3 regions of the Marinicellulosiphila megalodicopiae genome follow, and region 1 is predicted to be linked to each of the others. Evidence: predicted binding sites of a transcription regulator. Region 1 holds the regulator's gene; each other region holds the start of a gene.
What was found. Region 1 encodes LexA, which represses DNA repair genes until DNA is damaged. Its sites were predicted from a motif close to TACTGTNTANNTANACAGTA; they were not measured.
Positions count from the first base shown of each region.

Region 2: a site for LexA is predicted at 3,613-3,632, ahead of TYM08_RS13525 (DNA topoisomerase III). Genes of this name have one in related genera too.
Region 3: a site for LexA is predicted at 2,998-3,017, ahead of uvrD (DNA helicase II). Genes of this name have one in related genera too.

Region 1 is NZ_AP023087.1:914,550-920,512, reverse strand. Features, by position in the region: gene hsdR (EcoAI/FtnUII family type I restriction enzme subunit R) at 28-2,445, opposite strand; gene TYM08_RS03840 (hypothetical protein) at 2,908-3,846, opposite strand; gene lexA (transcriptional repressor LexA) at 4,454-5,053, shown strand; gene TYM08_RS03830 (DNA polymerase II) at 5,491-5,963, shown strand, end outside.
Region 2 is NZ_AP023087.1:3,131,277-3,137,239, reverse strand. Features, by position in the region: gene dinG (ATP-dependent DNA helicase DinG) at 1-1,578, shown strand, start outside; gene TYM08_RS13525 (DNA topoisomerase III) at 1,674-3,599, opposite strand; gene TYM08_RS13520 (flagellar protein FlaG) at 3,779-4,201, opposite strand; gene TYM08_RS13515 (flagellin) at 4,292-5,963, opposite strand, start outside.
Region 3 is NZ_AP023087.1:1,563,456-1,569,418, forward strand. Features, by position in the region: gene fabB (beta-ketoacyl-ACP synthase I) at 1-758, shown strand, start outside; gene uvrD (DNA helicase II) at 848-2,986, opposite strand; gene TYM08_RS06545 (phosphatase PAP2 family protein) at 3,474-4,352, shown strand; gene eptA (phosphoethanolamine--lipid A transferase EptA) at 4,366-5,958, shown strand; gene TYM08_RS06555 (RNA methyltransferase) at 5,959-5,963, opposite strand, start outside.

The sequences.
Region 1 (5,963 bases):
TAGCGTGAGTTGGATAGTTACTCAAAATTAACCTGTTTTATCTTGGCTATATAAAGCTTGCTCTAAATCGCTGATGGCGTCGTCGTATTGTTGTTTACCGCCAAATGCTTGCTTGACGATTTCAAGTGGGCGTCCCATCTCTCTAAATGGGGTCACTTTTAATACGTTGTTTGATTCGATTTCTTGTACGCCAACGTCTGCGTATTTTTCTAATAAATTATTTAAAACATGCTGAGCTTGTTCTGAATATTTAGAAAAGTAATTACGCTTTTTAACGTTGTCGGCACGCTCACGACGAGTTAATGCAGGTTGATCAAAAGCTACGTGGCAAATTAAATCAAAGGGATCGAGCTCTTTACTGACGTCATCTTCTAGTGCTTTCCAGATAACACCTTGGTTTTCTAATTCTTTAATGATGGCTTGTTTACGATCTGCAGATTGCCAGTTTTTAACAAAGTCATCTAATGATGCGTATTGCTTTTTGATGCAACCTTTGGTGTAGTCTTTAAATGATTCGGTGACTAACTTTCCGTCGGTGTCATAGTATTGAACACGCTCGGCTATTTTATTAACTTGAATGCCTGATACTCGATATTTTACCCAACGACTCTCTTCATTGGTTTCATCGGTGCTTCCACCAATTGGATCGCTTGAAATTAGAATATCGTCTGTTTTTTGAGTGTCTTGCTCATCAGAATCAACAGACTGTATTTCATCTAACGCGTCATCAAAATCTGTGTTTTCGGTGTCAATCACATCTTCTGGATCGACAACTAATACTTGCTCAGGAATCCCATCAAAACGCTCATCGGCAAATAATTCAGTGGCTTTTTTAAAATCTAAAATGGTGAACCACAATTTATTGTATCGATCATCAATACGCGTACCCCGACCTATAATTTGTTTAAATTTAGTCATGGATTGTATGTTTTGATCTAACACGACTAACTTACAGGTTTTGGCATCTACACCTGTTGTCATTAATTCTGATGTTGTGGCAATGACTGGGTAAGCTTTTTTGGGATTAATAAAATTATCTAATTGCGCTTTGCCTAATTCGTCGTCGCCTGTAATTTTCATTACATACTTTTCGTTTTTTTGTACTTGCTCTGGATTTAAATTCACTAACTCTCGACGCATACGTTCGGCGTGATCGATGTCATTACAAAACACAATGGTTTTTGCCATTGGGTCTGTACGTTTTAAATACGCGGTAATGGTTTTTGCTACCAAATGTGTTCGTTCATCAATCACCATGGTGCGATCAAAATCTTTTTGGTTATAGATACGATCAACAATTTCTTCGCCGTTTTTATCAATCATACCTTTGGTTGGGCGCCAGCCTTGTAAATCAATATCTAAATCAACACGCACGACTTTATAAGGCGCTAAAAATCCGTCTTCGATGCCTTCTTTTAATGAGTAGGTATAAACAGGTTTGCCAAAATAATCGATATTGGATACTTCGTCTGTCTCTTTGGGTGTAGCGGTTAAACCAATTTGCGAGGCAGATGAAAAATATTCTAAAATTTCACGCCACGCACTGTCTTCACTGGCACTTCCTCTATGACACTCATCAATTATAATTAAATCAAAAAAATCACGATCAACTTGTTTAAATGCTTTTTGATATTCTTCAGGGCCAGTTAAAGCTTGGTATAAAGCTAAATGAATTTCATAAGCAGGATCAACAGTACGACCCGTGATTTTTGTCATGGCGGTGCCAAAAGGTTGGAAGTCATTATTTTTAGTTTGATCCACTAAAATATTTCGATCCGCCAAAAATAAAATACGTTTTTTAGCGCGAGACTTCCATAATCGCCAAATGATTTGAAATGCTGTGTATGTTTTACCTGTGCCAGTTGCCATTACCAACAATGCGCGATTCTGGCCTGAACTGATTGCTTCAATGGTTTTATTAATGGCTTGAAGTTGATAATAACGCGGCGCTTTGCCTGAACCGTCATCATAATAATTTTGTGTAATTATTGGCAATTGTTGCTGGGTATAACCTTTATACACACAATATTTTTGCCAAAGGGTTTGAGGCGACGGGAACTCGTCTAAAGTAATCTCACGCTCAATAGGCTCACCTTTTAACGCGGTTTTATCATGAAAAATAAAGCCGTCTCCATTCGATGAAAATACAAATGGGACATCTAATAAACGCGCATAATCTAATGCTTGCTGAATGCCTTTACCCATCTCGTGTTTATTCGCTTTTGCTTCAATCACCGCCAAAGGCATATTAGGCTTATGATAAAGCACAATATCTGCAGACTTTACAGTTTGGCGCATACCAATTTGACCGCGCACAATCACCTTACCGTCACGCAAAGACACTTCTTGCCTGATTTGATTCATAGAGTCCCAACCTGAGGATTCGACCGAAGGCATGATGAATTTAGAAATGATGTCCGATTCAGAAAGCTGTTTTTTATCCATTTTAATAAAGCCGCAAGATCATGTAAAAAGTGCGTCGACTATATCATATATGTGGATTTGATGAAGTATTGGTGAAAGCTTGATTTTGTTGCTGGTGATAGTTGCGTGTAAGAGGACTAATTGTAATCTCGCAAACTTTAAAAAATCCTAAAAACATCCACTTTTTCAGCAAAAAATATCAGTGTCGGGCCCAAAATTCCACACCGACACAACAAGGACAACAAGGACAACAAGGACAACAAGGACAACAAGGACAACAAGGACACACTCTTTAGAGTATTAATTTAGATATGATATTTAGCTTAAAACTCGAATTGATTTAATTTTGTAAATTTGGACTGGAATGCAGAAATGGCACTGCTTCGTATTATTGGCCATTGAAATTAAATGCTAAGGCTTATTTCTTTTAGGAGTTTGCTTACTCACGGATTTGAGTAAGCTTTTTTAATTATTGAATACTGATTAATCACGCGCCAATTCATGTAACGGCAGGCTGGATTTTATATCAGGCATTCCTTCAAGAAAAACCACGTTGGGTTGGAAATTTTTATAAGCGAGAAATATGTATTCATTCCAATAATTAGTGCTTAAACCATATTTCATGATTTCATTATAAGACGCAACACTTTGTTTTTGTTTAGTGTTTTTCATATTTCTTTCAAAAAAATCTAACCAATTTTTTTCGACTTGATGATCGTCTTGATTCTGATTTCCAAGTACATAAGGGGTGGTAAAAACAACACTGTAATCAATATGATCAAATAACGCTGGGAAAATTCGAGCCAGCCAAATTTCACCTGATCGACCATTATAACCTGAAGGGCAAATTACTTTGATTTCTTTATTGGTGACTAATTCTTTTAAATTAATGAACTTGCCTGATTGTCCTAAATGTTTATAAATCCCCATTGATGATGATTGCATTTTCTCAAAAATATCAATATAGCTGTTATCGGCATTGATAAATTTACAAAAATCCGTAGCGACGGTGCATAACGTTTCTTTTTTTGCCCCCTGTGTACTTAAGTCAAACGCACCCCAGCATGTAAAATAAGATTTTGTGATGGGGCTACTAGGTGGCCCTGATGGTAAATATTCATCAACGGCATGAGCGTAGGGGGCTGTTAATTTTTCAAGTGATGGAAATTGACCAACTTGCTCAATGAGTACAGAAAGTTGGTTTTGGGCATACATATACAAGGCATGCAATGGATCTAAATCGCTTAGTTGTTTTTCGCTGACGATGCTTTTTTGATATTGCTCTGCAGTAAACTTCCCTTCTTGCCATTGTTGGATGTGGGTAATTTTGTTTTTTAATTGTGTTGCTGCTGATTCAATCAACTTTCGTGCAATTGGGCCTCGGCCTGTAAATCGCTTTTGTACTTTTTTATTTTTTTTCATAATTTTATTTTATACCAGATATGCAGAAATTGATGGATTAGGTAAGAGTTGGGTAAGGATTGAGTAAATGCCGTGATTATACTTTTTATGCTCCACAACGTAAATATTGGGTAGCTGCTCATGACAAATTTAAAAGAGACACTCATTTAAATTTATAAGATATTTCTAGAGCTTATCAACCCTACTTCCAAATTAGAAGCTTGATGTATTTTTAAGAAAATCCAAACACCCACCCTTAAACATTTTTAATTAATAGCCTTTAATATCAAGGCTTTTAGTGAGTTGTAAAAATTAAATTTGTCCGAAAATCGATGGCCTTTTTCGGACAGGATTGTAATTGTTAATCAAAATAAAATGTTGAGCTAGCAACTAACCCAATTAACAAACATTCAACTTCAAAGAAATTACTATTTCTTAAAACTATGAATTTCACACTCAGACTCATTTGGCCAAACTTGTTGTTTATCCACACCATAGTTTGAGCAGGTGGCCAAACTATAATGTGGCACACACTTAACCAGCAACAAACTCAAATCCTATGTTTACATCACCAGATTACTGTATATACTTACATCAATGTATATACTCACAGTCTTTTGGAGCTTTTATGATCAAACTTACTACTCGTCAACAGCAGGTTTTGGATTTAATTAAATCCAGTATTGAAGAAACCGGTTTTCCTCCTACTCGCGCTGAGCTTGCGACGACTTTAGGTTTTAAGTCTCCTAATGCCGCAGAGGAACACATTAAAGCCCTTGCGCGTAAGGGAGCAATTGAGATTTTACCGGGCGCTAGCCGTGGTATTAAGATTGTTGAAAAAGATAAAGGCTTGCCGATTGTTGGTAGTGTGGCAGCAGGTTCGCCTATTCTGGCCACTGAGCATATTGATGAGTATTTGAATTTGCCCGGTAATATGTTTTACCCAAGCGCCGATTACTTGTTGCGTGTACAGGGTATGAGCATGAAAGATATTGGCATTTATGAAGATGATTTGATTGGTGTACATAAAACCGATCGCATTCGAAATGGTGATATTGTGATTGCGCGTATTGATGAAGATGTAACGGTTAAGCGCTACGAACGTAAGGGCAATGTGATATATCTGCACCCAGAAAACGAAGAGTTTAATGTGATTGAAGTGGATACAACTTCTTGCCATTTTGAAGTGGAAGGGGTGTATGTAGGCGTTATCAGACGCCAAGTCTAACCAGATCACACCAAACTTTGCACATTACTGCGTTTAAAAAATGATTAAAAACTTGTCTGGAACAAGCTTTAACGACGAATAGTCGGCCCTCAAGGCGAAACATAGGATGTGCTGAGTATTTACACTTAAACTCACATTTTTTAGCCTTGCCCTGTACAAAGTTTGGCGCAAGCTGAATTGGTGGAGATACTAAGTATTTACAGACTACTTAACTTAGAGGCAAACTCACATTTCTTGGCTCGAACTGCACAAATTTAATGACAATTAAAATTAGTAGCAAAATAAACTGAATTCGCTTAGGCTCAGCTACAATAGGCTCAGCTACAAGATGTTACTTAACCGCAAATAATTCGTTATTTTGCGGTTTTATTATTTATGGGTTAATGATTTTTCTGTTAATCTGTTTTTATTTGTCCATTTAAAAATAGAGGTGTGTTTTGTCTAATATTCTGTCTGGTTTTTTATTGCAAAAATCTTGGCAAGATATTAACGAGCAATTGGTGTTAACCTTTTATTTCAAAACTCATGACCAAGTGGCCAAAGTAATCATCGATGATGAGAAGCCTTTATTTTTTATTGAGCAGCAACATTCACAACAAGCCTTTGATATTATCTCCCGAGTATTACCCAACAAACAAAGCTGGTCGATTAAACCGGTTGAGTTACAAAGCTTTCATTTTAATCCGGTTTGCGCCATCTATTTTAATAGTCAAAAGCAGATTTACCTTGCTAGACAAGCATTAAGCTCTGCTGATATTCAAACATTTGAGTCTGATGTTAATCCTGCGTCACGATATTTAATGGAGCGTTTCATTCACGCAAGTGCGATGATTCAATGTAATGAAGCACAACCTTCTGCTAATAAGTTCAGGCCAAGCAAATCCCATCCTAATTTTTCTGTTATTCATAA
Region 2 (5,963 bases), 2.2 Mb from region 1:
TACGAATCTTGGGAAGGAAGCATAGAAGAGCAAGAATGGTCAGACTTAACGTCTAATCATCAAGAATGTACGCGAAACCGATGCCCAATGTTTTCAAACTGTGCACTATTTAAAGCTCGTGAAAAACTCGAAGATGCCGATGTGATTGTGGCGAATCATGATTTGCTTTTAAGTGATTTATCCATGGGGGGCGGCACCATTTTAAGCTCGCCAAAAGATACCATTTATATCATTGATGAAGGTCATCATTTAGCTGAAAAAGCACTGGATCATTTTGCTGCAGAGCTTTCAATAAAAGCCACCCAAGCAAGTTTAGATCAAGCTAAAAAAATTCAAGGGAATTTGAAGCCAGTTATGGCACTTGATGACAGTTTGCATAAATTAGCCGATCCATTATTTAAAGACATTCAAATAGCATCTGAGTATATGTTGGGATTACGTTATTTATTAGAATCCATGACAGGCAATCAATATGAATCAATGACTATTCGAGTGACTAAGCAAACGTTAGAAACTGAAAGTTTGCATCATGAATTATATGATCAAATAGGTATGCTAAAAGGTGTATTTTCTAAAATTGTTTCAATTTTCGAATCGATTCAAAAAGTATTAAAAGAAAGTTTATCAGAGCAAGGAAACGACATTGCAAAAGACCACGCTGAAAGTTGGTTACCTGTAATTGGTCGTTTATTATTTAGATTTACTGCGTGCATGGAGTTGTGTTTTGCTTTTACAAAAGAAGACAAAGAAGGGCATCCTCCACAAGCGCGTTGGGTCGAAAAAGTAGTATTTAATGAATTTAATGACATGCATATAAAGTGTTCTCCAATTGTGGCAAGTGGCCTGTTAGATTATGTATTTTGGAAGCCCAGTTTTTCTGTGATATTAACCTCTGCAACCTTAACTGTTGGGCAAAAATTTGATCAAATCATTAGCCGGGCGGGTATTCCTGATTATGCTCATTTTCATCAAGTAGAAAGTCCGTTTCAGTATGATCGACAAGTTAGATTTAGTGTTCCGGATATTGCTGTTGAAGCCAATTTTGTTGAAAATCATACGGCTAGTTTAATTGAAGCTATGGAAACTATTTTAGAAAAAGACAATGCCAATTTAGTTTTGTTTTCATCAAGAAAACAAATGAACGAAGTGTTTGATGGATTAAGTGCGCAGTGGCAATCGATAATATTAAAACAAAACCAAATGCCTAAAAATCAAATCATAACCGAGCATCAAACATTAATTGATGGAGGGGGCGGCTCGACTATTTTTGGATTAGCCAGTTTTGCCGAAGGTGTCGATTTACCAGGTAAATATTTAACACATTTGATGATTGCAAAAATACCATTTTCAACCCCAGACGATCCCATTTCTGCACAACTGTCACAGTGGATAGAGGAAAATGGCGGTAATGCTTTTATGAGTATTACCGTGCCTGATGCTGCCATTCGATTAGTACAAGCCTGCGGTCGTTTGATTCGTACCGAACAAGATACGGGTTATATTTATTTAATGGATAAACGATTACAAACCAAACGATATGGCGCAACGTTAAGAGCGTCGTTGCCTAATTTTGGTTAGTTTTTGGTTATAAATCCAATAATAAAAAAGCCTCATTATTATAAATAATGAGACTTTTTTATTGGGGGAGATTTAATTTTTATCAAATAAAAATATCAAGACGCCTTGCGTTTTTTAAATCCCGATCCCGTTTTTTTCTTAAACCTTTTTACATTATTTTTCGGCCCAACAGGGTACGCTTGCTTACAAGGTTGATGACACCAAGAAACCAATTCTGTTAATTCTGTACACAATGGCCCAATAAAATCGTTGTAACTAAATTCTTTATTTTCAATTTGTTTAAGCTGAATTTCCCATTTAGCGGTTAAATCGGGTTTAGCTAAATGTTCGGGTAAATTCGCTATTAATGCTTTACCCAAATCCGTTGCGCGTATTTTATTATTGGATCGAATTAAATAGCCTCGCTTAAATAATAATTCTATTATGCTTGCGCGGGTGGCTTCTGTGCCTATTCCATCGGTTTCTTTTAATACGGATTTTAATTGTTGATCACTGACAAAACGAGATATTCCCGTTATGGCTTTTAGTAATGTTGCATCGGTAAATGGTTGGGGTGGTTGAGTGTGTTTTTCTAATACCTGGGCATCTGTACAAGTAAACTCATCATTAATGTTGATCTTTAAAATGTCAGCATCGTCTTTTTTAGTTTCAAATACACTGATGGTTTTCCAACCCATTTGCACACATTGGCTTCGTTGATGTTTAAATATTCCTTTTTGTATTTCGCATTCTATATTTTGGTGTTGGCTTTGAAATAAATCAAAAAATTGCATCGCGTACTGACGAGCAATCATTTGATAAATATTTTTTTCATGTTGCGATAGTGAAGCTGACCTTAACGATTTAACCGTGGGAATAATGCCGTGATGGGCACCAATTTTTTTGTCGTTAAAACATTTAGGTTGTTTAGTTAAATCTGCTTGTTCAAATTTTTTGCATAAGTCTTGATCAAATAAATTGATATTGTGGATAAAACTTTTGAAAACATTGTGACGTTGTTGGTAATGTTCAAAAGGTAAAAATCGATTATCCGATCGTGGATAGGTGATTAACTTATGCTTTTCATACAACGACTGACAGGTATCTAATACAGTTTGTGCTGAATATTTGAAACGTTTTGCACAGTCAATTTGTAATGCCGACAAGTTATACACTTGAGGTGCCGATTGTTGTTTAGTTTCAATTTTGTTTTTAGTAATGATTGTCGACTGATTTATGATACGACTCGCTACATTTTGTGCAAGTTTGGGATTAATGATTTGGTTTTCATCATTCATGTGGTCCTGGCAATGCTCGCTTGGCTGCCATTTAAAAATAGTATTGTTTGAATGAATATTAACATGGGCTTCCACTTCAAAATACGTGGCACTTCTGTGTTGTTCAATATCAGCATCGCGTTTTACTACTAAACCCAATATTGGCGTTTGTACTCGTCCTACAGACAATACTGTTTGCGAGCCTTGAATTTGCCCTTGTAGAGTAAAGGCACGACTTAAATTAATGCCAAACAACCAATCGGCTCGAGTGCGCGCTAGGGCGCAGGTCGATAATGATGCAAAGTTTTGATTGGGCTGTAAATTTTGTAATGACTTAGCAACGGCCGAAGCAGTCAAGTCACTGATCAAACAGCGCTGTGCTTGTTTGCGCAGGCTGTCTTTCATGGGTAAATGATGGATCACTTGGTCGACTAATAACTGGCCTTCACGATCTGGATCGCCTGCGTGAATGATTTGGGTTGTTTGTTTAACCAGCTTACGTAAAACGCTTAATTGCTTTTTGGTTTGCTGTTTTTCACTTAACTTCCACTTAACAGGCACAATAGGCAAGTGATCCATCTGCCATTTTTTATATTTTGCGTCATAAGCATCAGGCTGAGCAGACTCTAATAAATGACCCACACACCAAGAAACATGGTCAGAGTTGCCGCAGACTATAAATCCGTCCATGGTTTTATGGGGTTTAGGTAAAGCTTGTGCAATGGCTCTGGCAAGGCTTGGTTTTTCAGCAATATATAAATTCATATTAATTAAATTTGTATGGTTGTATATACAGTATATTAGTATGAGGAGTTTTTATTGCAAGGTTTGATTGCAAAAAAATACAGTTTAATCTTTAGTTTTTTAGATAATTTTAGGAATTTAATATTATTTGGCAAGGGCGAAAAAAAACCAGCAGTTGCTGGTTTTTGTATTTATAAAAATTAGACCTGTGCACTAAAAAGCTGTGGTGGATCCTGTTGGTTAAGGTGTTGAGCCAGGGTTAACGCCTCTTCGTTTGGGATCTGTCTGATCAGTTTTTCGTCAGTTGCATCGTATACTTTGATAACAGTGACACCACTTTCTTCATCTAGTTGAAAGTCTAATTTTCTTTCAAAAGTCTGTACATATTGATTCAAAGAGGCCACTGCATTTTCTAGTTCTTCTTTTTCAATTTGCTTTTCTTTTGCTTTTTCTTGTACTGATTGTTCAGTTGAGATATTCGTTTCTTTGGTATGAGTAACGTTCACATCTGCATTTGAACTGTTTGGTTTTGACTTTGCCGTATTATCTTTATCGATCGCTTGAATCTTTTCGATTTCTTGCGTTGGCAATGCTTTACCATAGTTTGTTGATACATCTGTCATATTACACCTCGATTACTTCGTTGTTCGGTTTAAATTTAGCCGCCTGTTCTTTGAAAAAAGTTAAGGCGACTAATGAATCGTATAATCCGATTAACCAAGAAGTGATAATACTTGTTGACCACGTTGGTTCGCCTGAGCAAGAATTGAGATACCTGCTTGTTGAAGAACCTGTGTACGAGACAACTCTGCTGACTCTGTCGCGAAATCCGCATCTCGAATTCGAGAGTTAGAGGCCGTTAAGTTTTCAGAAGTGATCGCTAAGTTACTTACCGTTGTTTCCATGCGGTTTTGCATCGCACCTAAGTTTGCTCGTTCGCTGGCCACTTTTTCAAGTGCGTTATCTAATGCTGAAATTGCCGCATTTGCACCTTCTAGGGTTGATATGTCAATGTCTTTTACGAATTGACCGTCAGTTGCGCCACCGAATTCGCCGGTTTCAAGGCCTAGTTTTTCAATTGCATCGTTGCCGTTTAGACCACCTTTGATATCAATTGACCCAGCTGAACTTAGTTTAATTGTTGAATAAGCTGTCTCATAAGTGTTGTTAGTTGTTTTACTATCATCACCTGTGATATCACCTTCACCAATTCCGTCAACAGATGCATCTAAACCTATTGCCGCACCAAAACCAATGCCTTTATCGTCACCACTACCAGAATTTGATGCCGACTTGTTATCAATTGCAACTGAAAGGTTACGTCCATCTGCTGCCATTAATGAAATAGATACCCCATTATCAGTAGCTGAAACGCCTGTTTGACCTGCTTTGTCATTGATCATGTCAACTGCGGTTCTACGGTCATCTTCTTGATTACCAGTTAGTGTAATAGTGCCTAAATCAACACCATTAATATGGATGTTACCAGCATCACCAGACCCATAGTTGGTTGAGCCCGATGCGTCTCCACCTACAACTGAAGTTGCATTTACTTCAGCAGTCACACCTGTAGCCTCGCTTGATCGATTTATTGCTTCGGCTATTGCAATACCTGACGCACTTTTAACGGAAGTGTCTGCACCATCGAACGACGCGGTGTCGTAAGAGTTTTTAGCAGCAGAAATAGCTACATCGTTTATAACTAAGTCACCAGCTTCTAGGGATTTAACACCTAACTCTTTATCCACAGCTGTACCGTTAACAGCATCTAACCCTAAGTCGTCAGCCGCCGTCCCGCCAATTGCGGAAATACTGCCTGAGTTTGCTGTGTTGTTAGAGCGAATAACTACAGCTCCATCTTCGTTGTAAGCTGTAGCACCTTGAAGATTGGTTGAATCACCTAATTTGTCATTTATTTCATCAACTAATGCATCTGTATCTGCATAAGTGGCTGCATCCAATGTGATTTCTTCTACTTCACCACCATCAACTGAGAATGAAAGTGTATTGTTAATTGAAACTTCATTTTCACCAGCAACTGTAGTGCTATTACCTAATGTTGCATGAGTAGAAGCGTGACTTAATGAATTTGAGCTAACAATCCCGTCCGTACCAGCTGTACGGGAAATAGCACCGCCGCCAGTATTTGCTGATGAAAGATCACTATCTAATGCCCCAGGTGTTGCTACAGCATTACCGGTACCTAACATGGTATCTACGTTTGCATTTGAAACCCCCGAAGTATTGGCAAAGTTATCTAAAGTCATTACTAAGTCAGATTCAGTAGTATCTGATGTAAAAATTAATTTATCAGTACCAAAACCTGTGGTGCCATCTGATGTAACTGTTATGCCTGCCCCTTGTGAGGATAATTGGGAGTTTAAA
Region 3 (5,963 bases), 650 kb from region 1:
ACTATTCAATTACATCTGCATGTGCAACCAGTGCACATTGTATTGGTAACGCCGTTGAGCAAATTCAACTTGGCAAACAAGATGTTGTGTTTGCCGGTGGTGGTGAAGAAGAGCATTGGACATTGTCTGTATTGTTTGATGCCATGGGTGCGTTAAGTACTAAATATAATGACACTCCAGATAAAGCGTCTCGTCCATATGACGCAGATCGTGACGGGTTTGTTATTGCAGGCGGCGGCGGAATGGTCGTACTTGAAGAGTTAGAACATGCATTGGCTCGTGGCGCGAAAATCTACGGTGAAGTCACCGGTTATGGCGCAACAAGTGATGGCTACAACATGGTTGCTCCTTCTGGTGAAGGCGCGGTACGTTGTATGCAACAAGCAATGAGTACAGTTAACGGTCCAATTGACTACATTAATGCTCATGGCACATCGACTCCTGCAGGTGATACTGCTGAACTTGGTGCAGTAAATACTGCATTTGGTGATAACGTTCCAATGGTTGCATCAACTAAATCTCTAACGGGTCACTCGTTAGGTGCAACAGGTGTTCAAGAAGCAATTTATTCATTATTAATGATGGAAAATAACTTCGTAGCGGCATCTGCAAACGTTGAAAACTTAGATCCTTTAGCGGTTGACGCAAACATCGTAACTAAAATGCGTGACAACATGACACTAAATCGTGTGATGTCTAACAGCTTTGGTTTTGGTGGCACTAACGCGACATTGATCATGGATAAATACAACGCTTAATTATTTAGCGATTATTTAATCCAAAAAAAGCCTGAATGTTTCGATATATTCAGGCTTTTTTTTGTTTGAAATTTGATGCTGTTAGTTTGTTAAACAGCTTCGAGCTTAGCAAATTGGAGCATCAGCCATTTGGTGCTTTCTATAAATTGAACTTCAACTCGCGCATTAGTACCAATACCTTCACAAGATAAAATAACGCCTCTGCCAAATACAGGATGGTTCACATCTTGACCCAATTGAAAGCCCGAGTCACTCATGATTTCTTTTGGCGTTTCTGTAAACATAACAGGGCGCGACACTTGAGAATTTAATCGAATCTCTTGTAAATGTTCATTTGGAATTTCTCTAATAAAACGCGATGAAGCATTGAATTGCTCGTTACCATATAAGCGACGACTCTCTGCATAAGAAATGCACAAATGTTTGCGGGCGCGAGTGATGCCAACATAACAAAGACGGCGCTCTTCTTGTAAACCGTCGGGGTCATCCATCGACATTTTATGAGGAAATAATTGTTCTTCTAGTCCTGCTAAATAGACTCGGTCAAATTCTAACCCTTTGGCGCTGTGCAATGTCATTAAACTCACTGCTTGTTCGTGAGTGTCTGCTTGATTGTCTCCTGCATCAAGTGATGCCTGAGAAACAAATTCGGATAAATCACTATTGTCGCTTTCATTTATAAAACTGGCAGCAGCCGATACAAGCTCTTTTAAGTTTTCTACGCGAGTGCGGCCTTTTTCGCCTTTTTCTTTTTGGTGATGCGCAATTAGGTTGGATTGTTTGATGATAAAATCGGTGATTTCTGCCAAATTCATTTCATCGCTTTGGCTGTCGATGTCATTAATTAATGTTAAAAACCCTTCAATTGCCGAGCAAGCGCGATTGGGTAAAATTTTATGTTCAACAATTTGTGATGCTGCTTGCCAAAATGATATGCCTTGGTCACGTGCAAATATTCGCATTGTATCAATGGACTTATTACCAATGCCTCGAACAGGCAAATTAATAATGCGTTCCATGGCGGTGTCGTCATGACGATTTAACATCATGCGTAAATAACACATTGCATTTTTAATTTCTAAGCGGTCGTAGAATCGATGCCCACCAAAAATGCGATAAGGAATCGACATGCGAATTAAATGCTCTTCAATTACACGTGATTGTGCGTTTGAGCGATACAAAATTGCCATTTCATTAAACTCATCGCTTTGCCCGTCAATGTCATCGGCTATAAAACGCGCTTCATCATGTTCGTTATAAGCGGCATATAAACGAATGGTTTCGCCATCTTCATCATCGGTCCATAATTCTTTACCTAAACGACCAGAGTTATTATCGATCACGGCATTGGCTGCTTTCAAGATATGTCCGCTTGAGCGATAGTTTTGTTCAAGTTTAACGGTTTCTACTTTTGGAAAATCTTCGCTGAAACGTAAAATGTTCTCAACTTTTGCACCGCGCCATCCGTAAATGGATTGGTCGTCATCACCCACTACCATTAAATTTGCGTTTTCTCCACAAAGCACTCGAAGCCAAGCGTATTGAATGCTGTTGATATCCTGATACTCGTCCACCAATACATGACGAAAGCGTTCTTGGTAATGTTTGAGTACCTCTGGATTGTTTAACCATAATTCATGGGCGCGAAGTAATAATTCTGCAAAATCCACCACGCCAGTTTGCTGGCAGATTAATTCATATTGTTCGTAAATTTTGAGCATGCCTTGTTCATGAAAATCAGAAGAAGGTGGAATATGTTTGAATCGTTTGCCTTCATCCTTTTGGCCGTTAATGAACCATTGAGCGGATTTAGGTTGCCATTTTGTGTCGTCTAAATTTAAGTCTTTTACGATTCGCTTTACAAGACGCAATTGATCATCGCTGTCTAATACCTGGAATTGCTCAGGTAATTTGGCTTCAACGTAATGGGTTTTTAATAATCGATGAGCAAGGCTGTGAAATGTGCCGACCCACATGCCCTTTGGTGGTTGCATCATTAATGATTCAATTCGAGAGCGCATTTCCTTGGCAGCTTTATTAGTAAAGGTAACGGCTAACACGCCAAAAGAGCTGGCTTGACCGGTCTCAACTAAATAAGCAATGCGATGCGTTAATACTCGAGTTTTCCCGCTACCGGCACCTGCAAGCACTAAAGTGTGTTGACTGTCGGTACAAACCGCTTGGCGTTGAGGTTCGTTCAGTGGGTCAATAAGGCGAGAAATATCCATTGCTATAAAATACCTGTACAAAAATACAGGTAGTTTAGCATTATTGGGTTTTAAGGTTAAGCAAAAAAATAATAAGTGAGAAGTAACTTTAACTTTTTATTCTTTGAATAATATTCTAATTGAGCCAGGTTAACACAGTGGATTTGTGAAACTTTCTTATAAGTCTTTGGGGGGGCTGTCTCCTTTTTAATTATTAATATAAGTAGGTGTATTGCTTGATTCTACACAATATCACTAGAAGTGATGTCATGGCAGTTTGTGCAGGAGGTTGATTTATTAGCAGAAAGCCTATTAACACAAAGCCTTTTAACACAAAGCCTATTAACACAAAGCCTATTAACAAAAACAACAGCTTCTCAAATTTTGCTTATTCTGGATTAACTTCAATATTGTCAGTTTATTAGTGAATCAACTTGATTCAAAGATCCTTAAGTATCAATTTAGAAAAGGACTAATTATAATAATTATTTTTTATCGACACTTAATTATGAAGTCACTTGAAATTCTGCAATCTATAAACTCAACGCATTATAATGCTAAGTGGACACTTAGTACTTGGTTATATTGGTTAATTGTGCCTGTCATGTTGATAATATCTGTATTATTCGTATTTTTACTCAATGCAGATGAGATTACTCGAGCTGGATATTGGGGGATGCAAATTGATTTTTTTATAAAAATGAATGAAGTATTGTCATTTTTACCAGATTCGCTTTGGTTAAATATGACATATTTAGGTGATGGTGCGGTGATTTTTGCATTGTTCTCATTTTTAATCATTGTTAGAACCCAGATTTGGGCAGCTATGTTTGGATCAGCAGTCTGTGCTGGATTAATGTCTTATTTTGGAAAAAAAGTGTTACATATTCCAAGACCCGCAGGTGTGTTGGATGTTGAATTATTTAATGTGATTGGGCGCACACTTAAAGGATATAATAGCTTGCCCTCAGGTCATTCAATTACTATATCAGTGACTGCAATAGCCATTCTAGCTACATTGTATGCTCATCCAAGTTTGTTAAAACATAAACTCATATTGGGTGTTGGTTTGTTGATAACATTAGTATTTTGTTTATCTCGTGTGGCTGTTGGTGCGCATTGGCCATTAGATATTATTAGTGGGTTAGCCTGTGGTTGGATTGCAGCATTAACTGGCGTCACTTTAGCGCGCAAATATCCTAGGTGGTGGCAAAGCATGCTTGAAGGTAAAAGATTATATATTTCAGCAGTAATTTTATTATTGTGGGCGCTAGGGTTAATTGTTCGAGCGTTTGATGAAATCGCAGCGGCTCCTGTTTTGATGGTGTCCGCATTTATGGCACTTTGTGTGTCGTGTGTATTATTTAATAAATCAATAAAAGGATAATCCATTGTCCAGAATGTTTGTATTTAAAGAATCTAATCCAAAGGGATTATTTGCAAATTGGAAAGTAGGGCCATATCAATTTATATTGTTGGTGTCTTTTATTAATGTTTTAGTTTTCCACAAACCATTATTTGACTTCACCTCTACTAATCTAAATATTTGGTCATTTAATGGTTTGCAAACGTCAATAACGCTTATATTGGTCCCCTTTATTTTCTCAGCTGTTTTTTTATATTTTGCAATGATGATACACCGTCATGTAGCAAAAACATTGTTCATCCTTTTAATAATTACCAATTCTGTCTTTTTATACTATATCGAAACTTATAACATTATCTTAGATAAATCTATGATGGGGAATATTTTTAATACTGATCGTGAAGAGGTTGCTAATTTAATTACTTATAAAGTATTTGTTTACCTTTTCTGTTATGGCTGTATACCCAGTTTTCTGTTGTTTAATTTAAAATGCAAACCTGTAAAACGAATTAAGCTGACTATTCAAATCATAGGTACTTTCTTTGGTGTCCTATTGTGGATATTTTTAACTTATAAAACAACTTTGTGGATCGATAAAAATGGTAAGCGATTGGGGGGCTTGGTGCTTCCTTGGTCTTATGTAGTAAATGGTCTAACCGTCCAAATTCCAAAATATTTAACGCCTCCAGAATTAATTTTATTGCCCGAAGCTACTATAAAAGCAACGGATAAGACTGTAGTTGTGCTTGTGTTTGGCGAAACCGCGCGCGCTAAGAATTTTGAATTTTATGGATATGAGCGTGACACTAATCCTAAATTAAAAGAAGTAGGAGCAATTGCGTTAAAAAATGCAAAGGCGTGTACAACTTACACCACTGGTTCATTAAAATGCATGATGAGCCATGTTAAACCCAGCTCTAAAAATTACGAACCACTACCGAATTATATGGTTAGAAATTCAGTAGAAGTATGGTGGCGTTCTAATAATTGGGGGGAAAAAAATATTGAAGTTAATGATTATAAAAAAGCAAAAGAGCTTCGTGAAAACTGTAAAAGCGATGGTTGTTTTACTGATGAAGTGTTGATGCGTGGCGTAATTGAGGGGATTCAAAATTCATCGAAAGATCAAATACTCGTCATTTTGCATCAATCTGGAAGTCACGGACCGACTTATTATAAAAAATATCCGAAGTTTTTTGAAAAATATACGCCAGTTTGCAAGTCTGTCGAACTTAATACTTGTAGCGAACAATCGTTGATAAATGCCTATGATAATACAATTTATTATACTGACTTTGTTTTGACATCCGTTATTGAGCAATTAAAGCAACTGAATGATTATTCGACAGTTATGATTTATGCTTCGGATCATGGTGAGTCTCTAGGGGAGTCGGGGTTGTATTTGCATGGTACACCAAAGCAGTTTGCTCCTGATGTACAAATTGATATCCCTTTTATTGTTTGGATGTCTGATACCTTTAAAGCGTCGCATCAAATTACTGAAGCTCAGTTGTTGGAAAAAGAATCTCACACTCATCAAAATATTTTCCATAGTGTAATGGGTGCATTTAAAATGCAAAGTGATATTTATCAACCTGAGTATGATATTTTCAATCAAAAACAATAATTATT